One region of the Sphingomonas longa genome, then DNA from elsewhere that is predicted to be linked to it. Evidence: predicted binding sites of a transcription regulator. Region 1 holds the regulator's gene; the other holds the start of a gene.
What was found. The regulator LexA, encoded in region 1, represses DNA repair genes until DNA is damaged. The targets are predictions, from matches to a motif close to GTTCCNCNCTTGTTCT.
Positions count from the first base shown of each region.

Region 1 (7,370 bases):
CGACGGAGGTGGGTTCGGGCGTGCTGCCCGGAACGGATGTTGCGCTCAAGCGCGCGTGCTCCCAGACTGTGGATCAAATGGCCAGTTCAGCCGCCGCAGCCCCTAGCACGCACCCCGCGCGGCGACAAATTGCGGCTGTGCAACATAGGCTGGAAACATTGCTGGAGGCCGAGCGCGACCAGCTGGTGTTGTGGCTGCCCGTGATGCTCGGGGCGGGGGTGGCGGCGTGGTTCGTACTGCTTCGGCGAAGCGAGTGGACGGCGGTGCTGCTGGCACTGACGGCGACGGCGTGCCTGGCGGCGGCATTGGGTCGCGGCGGTAGGGCGAGCAGGGCGGTTGCGGTCGGCGCGCTGGCGATGGCGGTTGGGCTGGCGCTGATATGGTGGCGGGCGGAGCGGGTGGCGGCGCCGGTGCTGGCGCGGCCGGCGGTGGCGGCGTTCGACGCCCGCGTCGAGCGGGCCGAGCCGCTGGTGGCACGTGAACTGGTGCGGCTGACGCTGGCGCCGATTGATGCGCCGGCGCTGCCGCGGCGGTTGCGGGTCAATCTTGCTGAAGCGGATGTGCCGGCGGGCCTGACGCGGCGGGCGGTTATCCGGTTGCGGGCGAGGCTGCTGCCGCCGCCGGATGCGGCGGTGCCGGGGGCGTACAGCTATGCCCGCGCGGCGTGGTTCGCCGGGGTTGGGGCGACGGGGCGGGGCTTTGCACCGGTGCGGATCGTGACGCCGGGTGATGCCGAGCTGGGGCTGCGGGCGACGCTGACGCGGCATATCACCGAGCGGGTGGCGGGGAGTGCGGGCGGTGTGGCGGCGGCGCTGGCGACCGGCGATGTCGGGTCGATTGCGGAGGAGGATGCCGAGGCTATGCGCGCGGCGGGGCTCGCGCATTTGCTGTCGGTGAGCGGGTTGCACATCACTGCTGTCGTGGGTGCGACGATGCTGATCGTGATGCGGCTGCTGGCACTTTGGCCGGCGCTGGCGTTGCGGGTGCGGCTGCCGCTCGTCGCCGCTGCGGTGGGGGCCGGGGCGGCGGTCGGGTACACGCTGTTGACGGGGTCGGAGGTGCCGACGATCCGGTCGTGCGTGGCCGCGCTGCTGGTGCTGGCGGCGCTGGCGCTCGGGCGGGAAGCGATGACGCTGCGGCTGGTGGCGGCGGGGGCGATCGTGGTGCTGATCGCGTGGCCCGAGTCGCTGGCCGGGGCGAGCTTCCAATTGTCGTTTGCCGCCATCACCGCAATCGTGGCGCTGCACGACCATCCGTGGATGCGTGGCTTTGCCGAGGTGCGGGAGAAAGGCCTGCTGCGGCGATGGGGCCGGGGTGCGGTGTTGCTCCTGATGACGGGCGTCGTCGTCGAGGCCGCGTTGATGCCGATCGCGGTGTATCACTTCCATCGTGCCGGATTGTACGGGGCGTTGGCCAATATGGTCGCCATCCCGTGGACGACGTTCGTGGTCATGCCGTTGGAGCTCCTGGCGTTGCTGCTGGACGTGGCGGGGCTGGGTGCGCCGGTGTGGTGGCTGGTGGAGCGGGCTTTGTGGGCGCTGCTGTGGCTGGCGCGGATCGTGGCGTCGGCGCCGGGGGCGGTGCGGGCGTGGCCGGTCATGCCGGACGCGGCGTATGCGCTGATCGTTGTCGGTGGCCTGTGGCTTGCGCTGTGGCGGACGGAGTGGCGGCGCTGGGGTTTGGCCCCGCTGGCCGTCGGTTCCTTGTGGGCGGCGATGACGCCGGCGCCCGATCTGCTGGTGAGCGGGGACGGGCGGCATGCGGCGGTGCGGACCGAATATGGGGCGATGGCGCTGCTGAGGGAGCGGGCCGGCGAGTATATGCAGAACGTGCTGAGCGAGAATGGCGGTGTGAAGGGTGCGCCGATGACGCTGGACGGTTTGCCGGGGGCGGCGTGCAGTGCCGACCTGTGTGCGGTCGATGTTGCCGGGCGGCGGGTGGTGATGACGCGGAGTGCATATCTGGTGCCGGTAAGGGCGCTGATCGCGGCGTGCGTCGGGGCGGATGTGGTGGTGAGCGAGCGGCGCTTGCCGGTCGGGTGTCGGCCGCGGTGGTTGCGGCTGGAACGGGATGTGCTGGCGCGGACCGGGGGCGTTGCCGTCGGGCTGAGCGGGGGGTGGACGGCGACGGTACGGCGGGCCGGGGATGAGCATCCGTGGGTTTTGGCGGCTGGGCGAGAGGATTCGGGGGCGGGGTTCCGTCGTTTCCGACGTTGAACGTTTTCAGTGCCTTGCGGGATCGGACCGCTGGAAGGTTAGGCTAAGGTTAGTCCAATGCGGTGTTTTGGGCCGTCCGATATCTTGAATGACGCGCTTGCGGCGAGGCCCTCCCCCAGCCCCTCCCCGAGGGGAGGGGAGGGGAGCAGAATGGCGCAGAAGGCTCACTCTTCCGCTATAACGCAGCTCCCCTCTGTAGGACAGCGCCCGCCGCTTCAGTCGTAGCGGCGAAGGATGCCGGACAGCTTGCCCTGGATGCGAACCTGCTGCGGACTGTAGCGCTGCGGATCGTAGGCGCGGTTGGCGGGGTCCAGGCGGACCATCGCGCCTTCGCGGCGGAAATACTTCAGCGTCGCTTCGGCGTCCTCGATCAGCGCCACGACGATTTCGCCGTCGCGGGCGGTTTCGGTGCGGCGGACGAGAGCATAGTCGCCGTCGAGAATACCCGCCTCGACCATCGAGTCACCGGCGACTTCGAGCGCGTAATGCTCGCCCGCGCCGAGCAAGGCGGCGGGAACGGCGAGCATCGAGGAGCCTTCGAACGCCTCGATCGGGACACCGGCAGCGATGCGTCCGTGCAACGGGATCTCGACCACGTCGTTCGCAGGCTGGCGAAGTGGAGGAAGTGGAGGCGTCGGAGCCTTCGTCTTCGGTGCCTTCTTGGCGTCGGCACGCTCGGGCATGCGCAACACCTCCAGCGCGCGGGCGCGGTTGGGGAGGCGGCGGATGAACTGGCGTTCCTCCAGCGCGGAGATCAGGCGGTGAACGCCCGACTTGGACTTCAGGTCGAGTGCATCCTTCATCTCCTCGAACGAGGGAGACACCCCCGTCTCGGCGAGGCGATCGTTGATGAAGCAGACCAGCTCGTGCTGCTTGCGCGTGAGCATCGCGTTTCCCTCCGTCGGAACCCGGCTGTCCTTCAGAACAGACGAGGAACCTATATGGAACGCAAAACTTGTCGTCAAGCGATCCCCAAGATTTCCGCCGAGTCGCCGGCCTTTGCGGGCGGCGCATCGGTCGGCCGGACGATGAGGCAGGTCGAGCGCGCGAGCGTCAGCAGCATCGAACTGTCCTGAATCGTAGAGGCATAGGCACGGCCTTCGCGAATTTCCGCCCGCAGATAGTCGGTGCGCGGGCCGTTCGCGGGCAGGTCCTCGCCCAGCAACACCGTGCCAGTCTGCGGCAGCGGATCGCGTGCGCCGGCGAGATGCGCGATCAGCGGGCGGACGAACAACGTCGCGGTGACGAAGGCGGACACCGGATTGCCGGGCAGGCCGAGCACCGCCGCATCGCCAAGGCGGCCGGCCATCATCGGCTTGCCAGGCCGTAGCGCGATCCGCCAGAAGTCGATCGTACCGCCCGCCGCCTCCAGCGCGGGGCGGACGAGATCGTGGTCGCCGACCGACGCGCCACCGGTGGTCACGAGCAGGTCGGCCTCGACCGCAGCGAAGGCGTCCCGCAAGGCGTCGAGCCGGTCGGGCAGGATGCCGAGATCGACGATGTCGACGGGCAGGTCCGCGATCATCGCCGCGAGCATGACGCCGTTCGATTCGGGCAGTTGCGATCCGAGCGGCATCGTTCCGGCAGGGACGAGTTCGTCGCCCGTCGCGGCGATCGCGACGCGAATGCGTCGGCGCACGGGCAGGGTGGCGAGGCCGCCAGTGGCAGCGACGGCGATACGCGCCGGAGTCAGGCGGTCGCCGGTCGCGATCAGGCGGGTGCCGGTGTGGAAGTCGAGTCCGCGCGCGCGGGTGTTGCGGCCGAGGTGACCGGGGCCTTCACCGGCCAGCGTCAGGCGGTCGCCGTCGCGGCCGGCCTCTTCCTGGATCAGCACTGTGTCGGCACCGGCGGGCATCGCGGCACCGGTGAAGATGCGCGTGGCCTGATAAGCGTCGACTGTCCCATCGAAGGGGCGGCCCGCGGCGCTTTCGCCGATCACCGTCCAGGGGCCGGGCAGGTCGGCGAAGCGGATCGCGTAGCCGTCCATCGCCGAAAGGTCCGCCACGGGCTGCGTCCGCGCGGCGAGAATGTCGGCGGCGGCCCATCGGCCCGCGGCGTGCGGGAGCGGCACGTCCTCCGTCGCGACCGGCGGTTTGAGCGCGAACAGGCGGGACTGGGCTTCGGCGACTGGTACGAGCGTCATGCGCGTGCCTTGCCACGCCGGTTGCGCGTGGAACAGCGTCAGTGCGGGGTGACGCCCATCTCCACGCCGGTTTTGTCGTAAAGCGCGAAGCGATCGACGAGATCGGCGCTGGCGCGGTTATAACCGATCACCGTCACCTCCGCACCGTCGCGGCGCAGGCGCGCGACCGCCTTGTCGAGCGCACCCACGGCGGAGATATCCCAGAAATGTGCGGCGGTGACGTCGATCAGGACGTGGGCGGCGGGCTCCGGCATCCGGAAGGCGCGGGTGAAGCGGTCGACCGAGGCGAAGAAGATCTGGCCGGTGACGATGTAGGTGGCGACGGTGCCGTCTTCCGTCCGCTCGACCGCGAACATGCGACGGACCTTATTCGCGAAGAAGATGCCGGACAGCAGCACGCCCGCCAGCACGCCCTGCGCGAGATCGCGGGTGAGGACGACGACCGCGACCGTGACGAGCATGACGACCGAGGATGTCGGCGGGTGGCGGCGCAAATTGGGGATCGAGTTCCAGCTGAACGTGCCGATCGACACCATGACCATTACGGCAACGAGCGCCGGCATCGGGATGCGGCCGACGAACGGACCGAGCACCGCGAGCAGGAACAGCAGGAACACGCCCGCGGTCAGCGTCGACAGGCGGGTGCGGCCGCCGGACGTGACGTTGATGACCGACTGCCCGATCATCGCGCAGCCGCCCATGCCGGCGACGAGCGCGGCGGCGATGTTGGCAGTGCCCTGACCGGCGCACTCGCGACGCTTGTCGCTGTCGGTGTCGGTCATGTCGTCGACAATCTGCGCGGTCAGCAGCGATTCGAGCAGGCCAACCGCGGCCATCGTCAGCGAATAGGGGAGGATGATGCGCAGCGTGTCGAGCGTCAGCGGCACCTGCGGAAGGTGCAGGCTGGGCAGCCCCTGCGGCAGCGCGCCCATGTCGCCGACCGTGGTGACCGGCACGTTCAGGCCGATACCGATCGCCGCCAGCACGAGGATCGCGACGAGCGGGGAAGGGACCGCTTTCGTCAGGCGCGGCAGGAGGTAGATGATCGCGAGACCGGCCGCGACCATCGCGTACGTCTCCCACCCACGCCCGATCAGTTGCGGTAGCTGCGCCATGAAGATGAGGATTGCGAGCGCGTTGACGAAGCCGGTGATGACCGAGCGCGAGACGAACTGCATCAGCAGATCGAGCCGCGCGAGACCGGCGAGCATCTGGATCAGACCCATCAAAATCGTCGCGGCGAAGAGGTATTCGACGCCGTGGTCGCGGACGAGCGGTACGACGACGACCGCGACGGCGGCCGTGGCGGCGGAGATCATGCCGGGCCGCCCGCCGGTGAAGGCGATGACGGTGGCGATCGCAACCGACGCGTAGAGGCCGACGCGGGGATCGACGCCGGCGATGACGGAAAATCCGATCGCCTCCGGGATCAGGGCAAGCGCGACGACGATCCCTGCGAGCAGGTCCGCGCGCGGATTCGACAGCCAGTCGCGGCGAAGCGTGGCGATTATTGTCATGGGGGAAGGTCCGAGTGTGCGGCAGGGTCGCCGCGCTGTCCCGGGGATAGGCGCCGGGCCGAGCCACCCGGCTGGGCCGGGTCCGTCTTGTTCGGGGCTTTAGGCGGGGGAGGGGGTTCGGGCAAGGGGTGGGCGCAAGAGGCTGGTGCCCGTCCCTTCCCGCCTTGTCGCTACCCTTTAGCAATCATCGCGACATAGCTGCGCTACCGGTTACCAAGCCACCACCCCGGCGCGGGCCGGGGTTCAGTTGAGTGATGTTCGCAGTAGATTACCGCAGACATCGCAACTGGGCGCGGCCTTCCGGGCTGATAGAAGATGGTTCTCGGACGATCCCCGTACAGGTGAGGACTTGAGAGGGAGGAGCCTTGGCCGTGCCGCTTGTGGAGAGACCCTCCCCCAGCCCCTCCCAAGGTGAGGGGGCGTTAAAAGGGCTTACGCTGCCACCCAGTCGCCCGACTTGCCGCCCGTTTTCGTCAGCAGGCGGACGCCGTCGATGGTCATGGCTTTGTCGACGGCCTTGACCATGTCGTAGACCGTCAGCAGCGCGACCGTCGCGGCGGTGAGGGCTTCCATTTCGACGCCGGTCTGGCCGGTCGTGGCGCAGGTGGCGGTAACGGTGACGCCGGTGTCCGTCGCGTCGAGGTCGATCGTGACCTTCGACAACGGGAGTGGGTGGCAGAGCGGGATCAACTCCGCGGTGCGCTTGGCGGCCATGATCCCGGCGACGCGCGCGACGGCGAGGACATCGCCCTTGTTCGCGGACGCGTCCCGGACCAGCGCCAGCGCTTCGGCCGACATCGCAATGCGACCGGTCGCCACCGCCTGACGCTTCGTCGCGGTCTTGTCGCCGACATCGACCATGCGCGCCGCGCCGGTTTCGTCGAGATGCGTCAGGCCGGTCATCCGTTCAGCAGCGTCCGTGTCGCTGCCTCGACATCGGCGTGCCGCATCAGCGCTTCGCCGACGAGGAAGCAGCGGACACCGTGCTCGGCGATCGCCTCCAGATCGGCATGCGTCGTCAGGCCGCTTTCGGCGACGAAGGTGCAGTCGGGCGGGGCGAGCGCCTTGAGCTTCCACGAGCGCGAGGTGTCGACCGAGAAGTCGCGCAGATCGCGGTTGTTGACGCCGATCAGCCGCGAGCGGAGCTTCAGCGCGCGGTCCAGTTCGTCTTCGTCGTGGACCTCGACCAGCACGTCGAGACCCTGCTCGATCGCGGCGGCTTCGAGTTCGGCGAGCGTGGCGTCATCGAGCGCGGCGACGATCAGCAGGATCGCGTCCGCGCCCAGGCTGCGCGCCTCGACCACCTGATAGGGGTCGACGGTGAAGTCCTTGCGCAGGACGGGCAGCGACACGGCGTCACGGGCTGCGATCAGATACGCGTCGGAGCCCTGGAAATACTGCTCGTCGGTCAGCACCGACAGGCAGGCCGCGCCTCCGGCCTCATAGGCGCGGGCGTGCGCGGGAGGATCGAAATCGGGACGGATCAGGCCCTTG
Region 1 covers NZ_JAFEMC010000001.1:481,277-488,646, reverse strand. The annotation lists gene gltX (glutamate--tRNA ligase) at 1-49, opposite strand, end outside; gene ILT43_RS02360 (ComEC/Rec2 family competence protein) at 204-2,216, shown strand; gene lexA (transcriptional repressor LexA) at 2,432-3,103, opposite strand; gene ILT43_RS02350 (molybdopterin molybdotransferase MoeA) at 3,178-4,359, opposite strand; gene ILT43_RS02345 (SulP family inorganic anion transporter) at 4,398-5,876, opposite strand; sul1 at 5,910-5,963, opposite strand; gene moaC (cyclic pyranopterin monophosphate synthase MoaC) at 6,309-6,779, opposite strand; gene trpC (indole-3-glycerol phosphate synthase TrpC) at 6,776-7,370, opposite strand, start outside.

Region 2 (7,370 bases), 630 kb from region 1:
ATTCGAAGTATTGCCCCCGGATCGGACCAATCCGGCTGCTTGGAAGCGCCGTGTTCTGATAGCATCGCTTCCGCGGCCATGGGATGTGACCGCTTAACGGGAGAGATGGCCATGGGTCTAAGTTCGCGCAAAATAATCTGTGGAATAGCCTATTCCCTTATCTCGATGGTGGCGTCGCCGGCATTTGCCCAGTCCCAGTGCGGACGCTGCGAGCATGCCTATCTTAACGCGCGGCATGAGTGCTACTATCGCTACAACAGCAATCTATGGTGCTATCAGCAGGCGGACGCCGCGTACTACAACTGCCAGCGTCAAAATGGGTGCGTCCGGGGCGAGTAACCTTCAATAGAAACCTGGCTAGGCGAGCGCGACATCAGCGGAGTTTCGGATGATTTTCAGCATTGTCGCTCTTGCCGCCATGATTGCTCCCGCCCCCGCCACCAAGAATCCGGTCTTCAGTTGGGGCAAACCGGGGGTCACTCAGCAGAACTTCGAACGCAGCGCGCTCGAATGCAGCCGGCCGGTCGCAACGGCGGATGTGTCAGCCGATCCGAGCGCCAAAGCCTATGTTGCAGGATTCGAGGTGCTGGACCGGGAGAACAATATGCCCCCGATGCCCGTGCCGCAAAGCGACGATCCGAACCTCGTCCGCGCCGATAGACAGGTTCGTCTGAAGCGGATGTATTCGCCGGAACGCAAGGTCGACGCATTGCAGAACGAACTGCAATCGCGCGTCGACGCTTGCCTGAAGGCGAATGGATATGTGCGGTTTGCGCTCTCGGACGATCAGCGACGCGCGCTGACGAGGTTGAAGAGGGGGTCCGACGAGCGCAGGCGCTATCTCTACACCCTCGGTGCCGATGCAGACATAGTTGCCCGTCAGCGCGTTATGGCGAAACCATAGCCGCTTTGGCGGCGTTCATCTCACTCCGCCGCCACCGCCTCGCTGCCCGCCCCGCCCTTCAACAGCGGCGTCAGGTACTTGCCCGTGTAGCTGCGGGGTTCCTTCACTACCTGTTCGGGGGTGCCGACGGCGACGATCTCGCCGCCCTTGACGCCGCCTTCGGGGCCGAGGTCGACGATCCAGTCGGCGGTCTTGATGACGTCGAGGTTGTGTTCGATCACTACGACGGTGTTGCCTTGCTCGACCAGCGCGTGAAGGACTTCGAGCAGTTTGCGGACATCCTCGAAATGGAGGCCGGTGGTCGGTTCGTCGAGGATGTAGAGCGTGTTGCCGGTCGCGCGGCGGGCGAGTTCCTTGGCGAGCTTGACGCGCTGCGCCTCGCCGCCGGACAGGGTGGTCGCCTGTTGCCCGACCTTGACGTAGCCGAGGCCGACCTCGACCAGCATCGCCATCTTTTCGCGGATCGGCGGCACGGCCTTGAAGAACTCGGCGGCGTCCTCGACCGTCATGTCGAGCACGTCGGCGATGCTGTGCCCCTTGAACTTCACCTCCAGCGTCTCGCGGTTGTAGCGCGCGCCGTGGCAGACGTCGCAGGTGACGTAGACGTCGGGGAGGAAGTGCATCTCGATCTTGAGCACGCCGTCGCCCTGGCACGCCTCGCACCGGCCGCCCTTGACGTTGAAGCTGAAGCGGCCGGGCTTGTACCCGCGCGCGAGGCTTTCGGGCAGGCCGGCGAACCAGTCGCGGATCTGCGTGAAGCTGCCCGTATAGGTGGCGGGGTTGGAGCGCGGGGTGCGGCCGATCGGCGACTGGTCGATGTCGATGACCTTGTCGAGATGCTCCAGCCCGGTGATCCTGTCGTGCTTGCCCGCGAGGATGCGCGCGCCGTTGAGCTGGCGCGCGGCGGCGGCGAACAGCGTGTCGATCGTGAAGCTGGACTTGCCCGACCCGCTGACGCCGGTGATGCAGGTGAAGGTGCCGAGCGGGATCGACTCGGTGACGCCGGTCAGGTTGTTGGCGGTGGCGTTGTGGACGGTCAGCTTCTTGCCGGTGCCCTTGCGGCGCTTGGCCGGGAGCGGGACCATGCGCGTGCCGTTGAGATAGTCGGCGGTGATGCTGGTCTTCGACTTCAGCAGTTGCTTGAGCGTGCCCTGCGCGACGATCTCGCCGCCGTGGACGCCCGCGCCCGGCCCCATGTCGATGACGTAGTCGGCGGTGCGGATCGCGTCCTCGTCATGCTCCACGACCAGCACGGTGTTGCCGAGATCGCGCAGGCGGCGCAGCGTGGCGAGCAGCATGTCGTTGTCGCGCTGGTGCAGGCCGATCGACGGCTCGTCGAGGACGTAGAGGACGCCGGACAGGCCGCTGCCGATCTGCGACGCGAGGCGGATGCGCTGGCTTTCGCCGCCGGACAGCGTGCCGCTGGTGCGGTCGAGGTTCAGATAATCGAGGCCGACATTGTTGAGGAAGCCGAGCCGCTCGACGATTTCCTTCAGGATGCGCTCGGCGATCGCGCGCTGCTGGTCGCCGAGATGCGTCGGCAGGTCGGTGAAGAACTGGAGCGCGTCGACCACGGACAGGTGCGTGGCGTAGCTGATGTCCCGCATCGCGACCTTGACCGCCAGCGCCTCTGGCTTGAGGCGGGCGCCGTGGCAGGTCTCGCACGGGCGAGACGACTGGTATTTGGTCAGCTCCTCCCGCATCCACGCGCTCTCGGTCTGGAGCAGGCGGCGGTTGAGGTTGCCGATCACGCCCTCGAACGGCTTGTTGACGTCGTACTTCTTCTTGCCGTCGACGAAGGTCAGCGTGACGGGCTTGCCGCGGGTGCCGTGCAGGATCTGGGCGCGGACATCCTCGGGCAGGTCGCTCCACGGCGTGTCCATCGCGAAGTCGAACGCCTTCGCGAGGCTGCCCAGCACCTGCATGTAATAGGGGGATGGCGGGTTGGACTTGGCCCAGGGCACGACCGCGCCCTTCTTGATCGACAGCGCGTGGTTGGGGACGACGAGGTCCTCGTCGAAGATCATCTTCTCGCCCAGGCCGTCGCAGGCCGGGCACGCACCCTGCGGGGCGTTGAACGAGAACAGGCGCGGCTCGATCTCCGCGATCGTGAAGCCGCTGACCGGGCAGGCGAACTTTTCCGAGAACACGATGCGGCCGGGGGGCGCGTGGTCGCCCAGCACGACGCTTTCAGGGGTGCGCGGCTCGACCGGGTCGGCGGGATCGACATACGCGAGGCCGTCGGCGAGCTTCAGCGCGGTCTCGAAACTGTCGGCGAGGCGCGTGGCGATATCCTCGCGCACGACGAGGCGGTCGACCACGACCTCGATGTCGTGCTTGTACTTCTTGTCGAGCGCGGGAGCGTCCTCGATCTCATGCACCTGACCGTCGATGCGGACGCGGGTGAAGCCGGCCTTCTGCCACTCCGCCAGCTCCTTGCGATACTCGCCCTTGCGGCCGCGCACGACGGGGGCGAGCAGCAGCAGGCGCGTTCCTTCTGGCAGGGTCATGACGCGGTCGACCATCTGCGACACGGTCTGCGCGGCGATCGGCTCCCCCGTGGCGGGGCTGTAGGGAACGCCGACGCGCGCCCACAGAAGCCGCATGTAATCGTAGATCTCGGTGACCGTCGCGACCGTCGAGCGCGGATTGCGCGAGGTCGTCTTCTGCTCGATCGAGATCGCCGGGCTCAAGCCCTCGATATGGTCGACGTCGGGCTTCTGCATCAGTTCCAGGAACTGGCGAGCATAGGCGGACAGCGATTCGACGTAGCGACGCTGCCCCTCCGCATAGATCGTGTCGAACGCGAGCGAGGACTTGCCCGACCCCGACAGGCCGGTGATGACGGTCAGCGTGTCGCGGGGGATGTCGACGCTGACATCCTTCAGATTGTGCTCGCGCGCGCCGCGGACGGAAATTTTGGTCAGCATATCAGGCGTTCTACTTCCGTTCTGCGCGAAGGGCTAGATGGGGCTTTGCGGTGAGTTAGGGTCGAGGCGCGCGAGTTGCGAGGGGTAGCGACGGGGGGATGACAGGCCGCGGACGTGTCTTATATCTACACGACACCAGTGGAGCCGAGCATGACGAAGAAGGCCAAACGCATTCCCAAGCGGATCGGCGGCGTGAAGCTGCCCAAGGAATTGCGACAGAAGGGCGAGGCCTTGCTCGACCGGGGCGAAGCGCTGCTGGCGCAGGCGAACACGCCGGCCGGGCGCGAGGTGCTGACCGCCGGACTGACGATGGCGGCGGCGGCGGCCAGCGCGGCGATCGTCAATGCCGGACGCGAGCGGACGAAGGCGGCCGAGGCTGCTGCCGCGCCGGAGCCGGCGGCGCCCCCGACCCCGCCCTCGCCGCCGCCACAGGGCACGCCCCAGGGCACCCAGCGCACGCCCGACCCGCAGGTGATCGCCGACGCGCTGACGCAGGCGGCGGAGCAGGTGCTCGGGAGGTTGTTCGGGGGGAAGAAGGCTTGACGGCGCTCGCGGGGACGGCTGTCCGGCGACTCCGCCTTGTCCGTTCGTGCCAAGCGTGGTTGAAGCGATTAGGTCCGCCGCGTGGCGTTCGACTCGCCAAGGCAGGACGGGGATCGGATATTCGGGCTGATTTCTGTCCCACCTGACGTGCCGCTGCTGCGGGGGACCCCGCCAATTCGACCGACTCACGCGTCGCTCTCGAAGGTAGATGTTCTGGGAACTTCTGGGTTCGGTGAATAGCGGCCTGACCGTTTTCCGAGACGCGGGTAGCGGTAGCGGACATCGAGCGGCGGCTGCCCTTCCCCGAAAAGAATGGTGGATCGGGACGGCTGGATTTACGGGTTCACGACTGTCGCTCGCGGAGACGTTGTCAAAGCTATCAGCGGCAATCCAGTATGGATTAGCATGAGCCACCAAAGTTCGTGCGTCACCGCGAAAGCTGTGGTGAATACAAGAGCAGATGTGATGCTCGCCATCAGCAGGCGGCGATCTTTAACGCCATGCGCGACACCGTAGGCAAGGGCTGCCACTCCTATGGCCGCAACGATCCCGAATAGCGGCGTCAAGAACCACAGCAGGAATCCCCGATACAAAATTTCCCAGCCCAACCCCGCCGCAAATGCGAACAGAACATAGCTTCCACGCTCGACTGTCGTTTGGGGAAACGGATCGTCAGCATCTTCAGCGATCACTTTATTTTCGCGCCGAGCGGCCACACCTGAAACCGCCAGAAACAATACCGCACCAATTAGGCAAATCCATCCCAATTTTGTGGGTGGAACTTTCAATCCTAATAAGGATGTACTTCTGGTTGTGACGCTCCATTGCAAGGCCAAAACGGTCAGACAGCCTGCGATGATGAAAATTGCCGAACGGTAACGCGCGATGCGGGAGCGACTAATACCGGATCGTTCCCGCCAGACTACCTGCATAGGAATGCCGATCAACAGCAGCACTGCCAGCGCGATATCTACCATGTCTCAGACACCGCTCCTATCGTGACTCATTGGCGAATGGCCCTTCTATAGTAAATTAGCAATTTGCGGGGCGGGGCGTGAAACGTCCTTCCGTAAAGGAACCGCGATCGAGACGGCGAGCGCCGTCGCGACTGGGATGCTGTTTCGGGAACGGCAAGTCTGGTGTTCAGCGCCTCTCCAAGGTCCGCAACTCGTTCATGACTCCATCGGGCATTGCCGTGCGGCTAATGATTGTGAGGTATCTGCCGACGCCCGGAACGCCGGCCTTCAATCGGATGTGAAATCGAAAGGCATCGTCGATCTCAAGCACCTCAATTACTCCATATCCGCCGTAGATCTGATCTTGCACTTCAGCGTAATGATCCTCGCCGAAGAACTCGTGTTTAGCGCCGACGTCACGCGGCTTCGACAGGATAAGGTAGACAGCGGGTGACCCAGCCAAGTCGAATGCAATTTGCACCACGCCATCTTCGACGGACAGGCTCTCCGCGATACTTTCACATTTCATCTGCTGCCCTCCGTGCGGAGTGAACTACTCCGCAGACAGAGAGGCAGCAAATAGGAACGCCTTCGGTGTGGCTGAACGTCCCACGTTTGGGCGTTAGCCGAAACCCGCCTTCCCAAGCCGGGAGCGATCCACCGCACGGTCGAGGATCCGCGACGCTCGCCGCTATCGCGGCAGCTGTTTGCCCGAAGCGTGTTCCTGCAATCGTTCGCTGATCGATGGATGTCCAGTCCGGCAGAACGGGCGAAGCCGGAAACGCCGGAGAGCCCTCGTTCTTCCCGGCGCAGGAACGTCGTACCGCCTGCCGCTCCCGGCAACGGCGACGGGGCGACGGGCCGACGGCGTCACGGTCCCTATTTCCCCGCCACCGCTGGCGTCGCACCGGGAACGGCGGGCGGGACGGGGACGAGTTCGTAGATGTCGAGCAGTGCGCCCCTGCCCGCCTTGGGCAGGACGAGGCGCCAGCGGAATGGGCCGACGCGTTCGACGATGCCGGCGACGTCGCGGGTCGGATCGGTGCCGTAACCGGGGGATTGCTGCGTCGGATGAGATCGGGTGCCGCCGAGAAGGACCTGACGGGTCGCGCCATCCTCGAACAGCCAGCCGCCGGGCAGGTTGGCGCCGTCGACCTTGGTGAAGGCGACGCCCTTCGCATCACCCTCGATGTAGCAGAAATCGGGCTTGAAGCTGGCGATCGGCGCGGGCCCGCCGAGCCGGACGAGACGGCATCGGTACGGTCCCGGCGGCAGCGCGGGCAGCGGCAATGCGGCGGCGGGATCGAGCAGCGCACCCTCCGCAGTGACCTTGGCGGCGTAACGGCGGGTGATGCGGGTCTTCGCCTCCGCCCATCGCTGCGGCAGCGCGTCGAGACGGGCCTGGTCCTCCGCCGTCGCCAGCGCGCGCCAGCCCTGTGGCTGCGGGGGCGTGGGCTCCAGCGCCCCCGTCGCGCGAGGCCGATGCGCGCATCCACCCAGAGACACGGCGGAGAGCGGCAGGGCGAGCGCGATCGTCACGGCTACGCGGTTCATGGCGCGAGGCTCCTTCGGGGGTATCAACAGGTGGCCGGTGGTTCGTTGACGAAAGGTAAATGCAGCTGGTTAACGAAAAGTAAACGTCGTTCGTCCGTGCGGCGAACCGAGCCCGGTCAGGCGGTCGGTGGACGCCGCTTGCCACGCCAAGCGAGGGAGGCGCGGTTGAGGGCGTGGAGGTCGGCGGTCCCTTCTGCCGCGTCGTTGCCCAGGCGTGTCGCGGCGACGAGGCGATCCGCGTCGATGTGGCGATAGGCAGGACGGCCGTTGACGTGGTCGTACCACGGGCCGCCGCACGCATTGTCGAGCAGGATGCGCTGGAAACAATGATCGGCGCTGACCGGCCAGCTACGGTCCTTCGCCAACGCCGGGAGCGTCGTGCGGGTGAGATGGAGCCAGTCGGCTTCGAGCGTGGTGCGGAGTTTCATTTTTGAGCGATGCTGGCGGGGCGGATTGTGGGGTCGTGTCGTAACGTTCGGATGC
Region 2 covers NZ_JAFEMC010000001.1:1,112,059-1,119,428, forward strand. The annotation lists gene ILT43_RS05445 (hypothetical protein) at 389-904, shown strand; gene uvrA (excinuclease ABC subunit UvrA) at 925-3,834, opposite strand; gene ILT43_RS05455 (hypothetical protein) at 3,985-4,377, shown strand; gene ILT43_RS05460 (CPBP family intramembrane glutamic endopeptidase) at 4,713-5,354, opposite strand; gene ILT43_RS05465 (hypothetical protein) at 5,521-5,862, opposite strand; gene ILT43_RS05470 (DUF4893 domain-containing protein) at 6,213-6,887, opposite strand; gene ILT43_RS05475 (hypothetical protein) at 7,004-7,315, opposite strand.
Region 2: the regulator LexA is predicted to act here: its motif matches at 3,842-3,857, upstream of uvrA (excinuclease ABC subunit UvrA).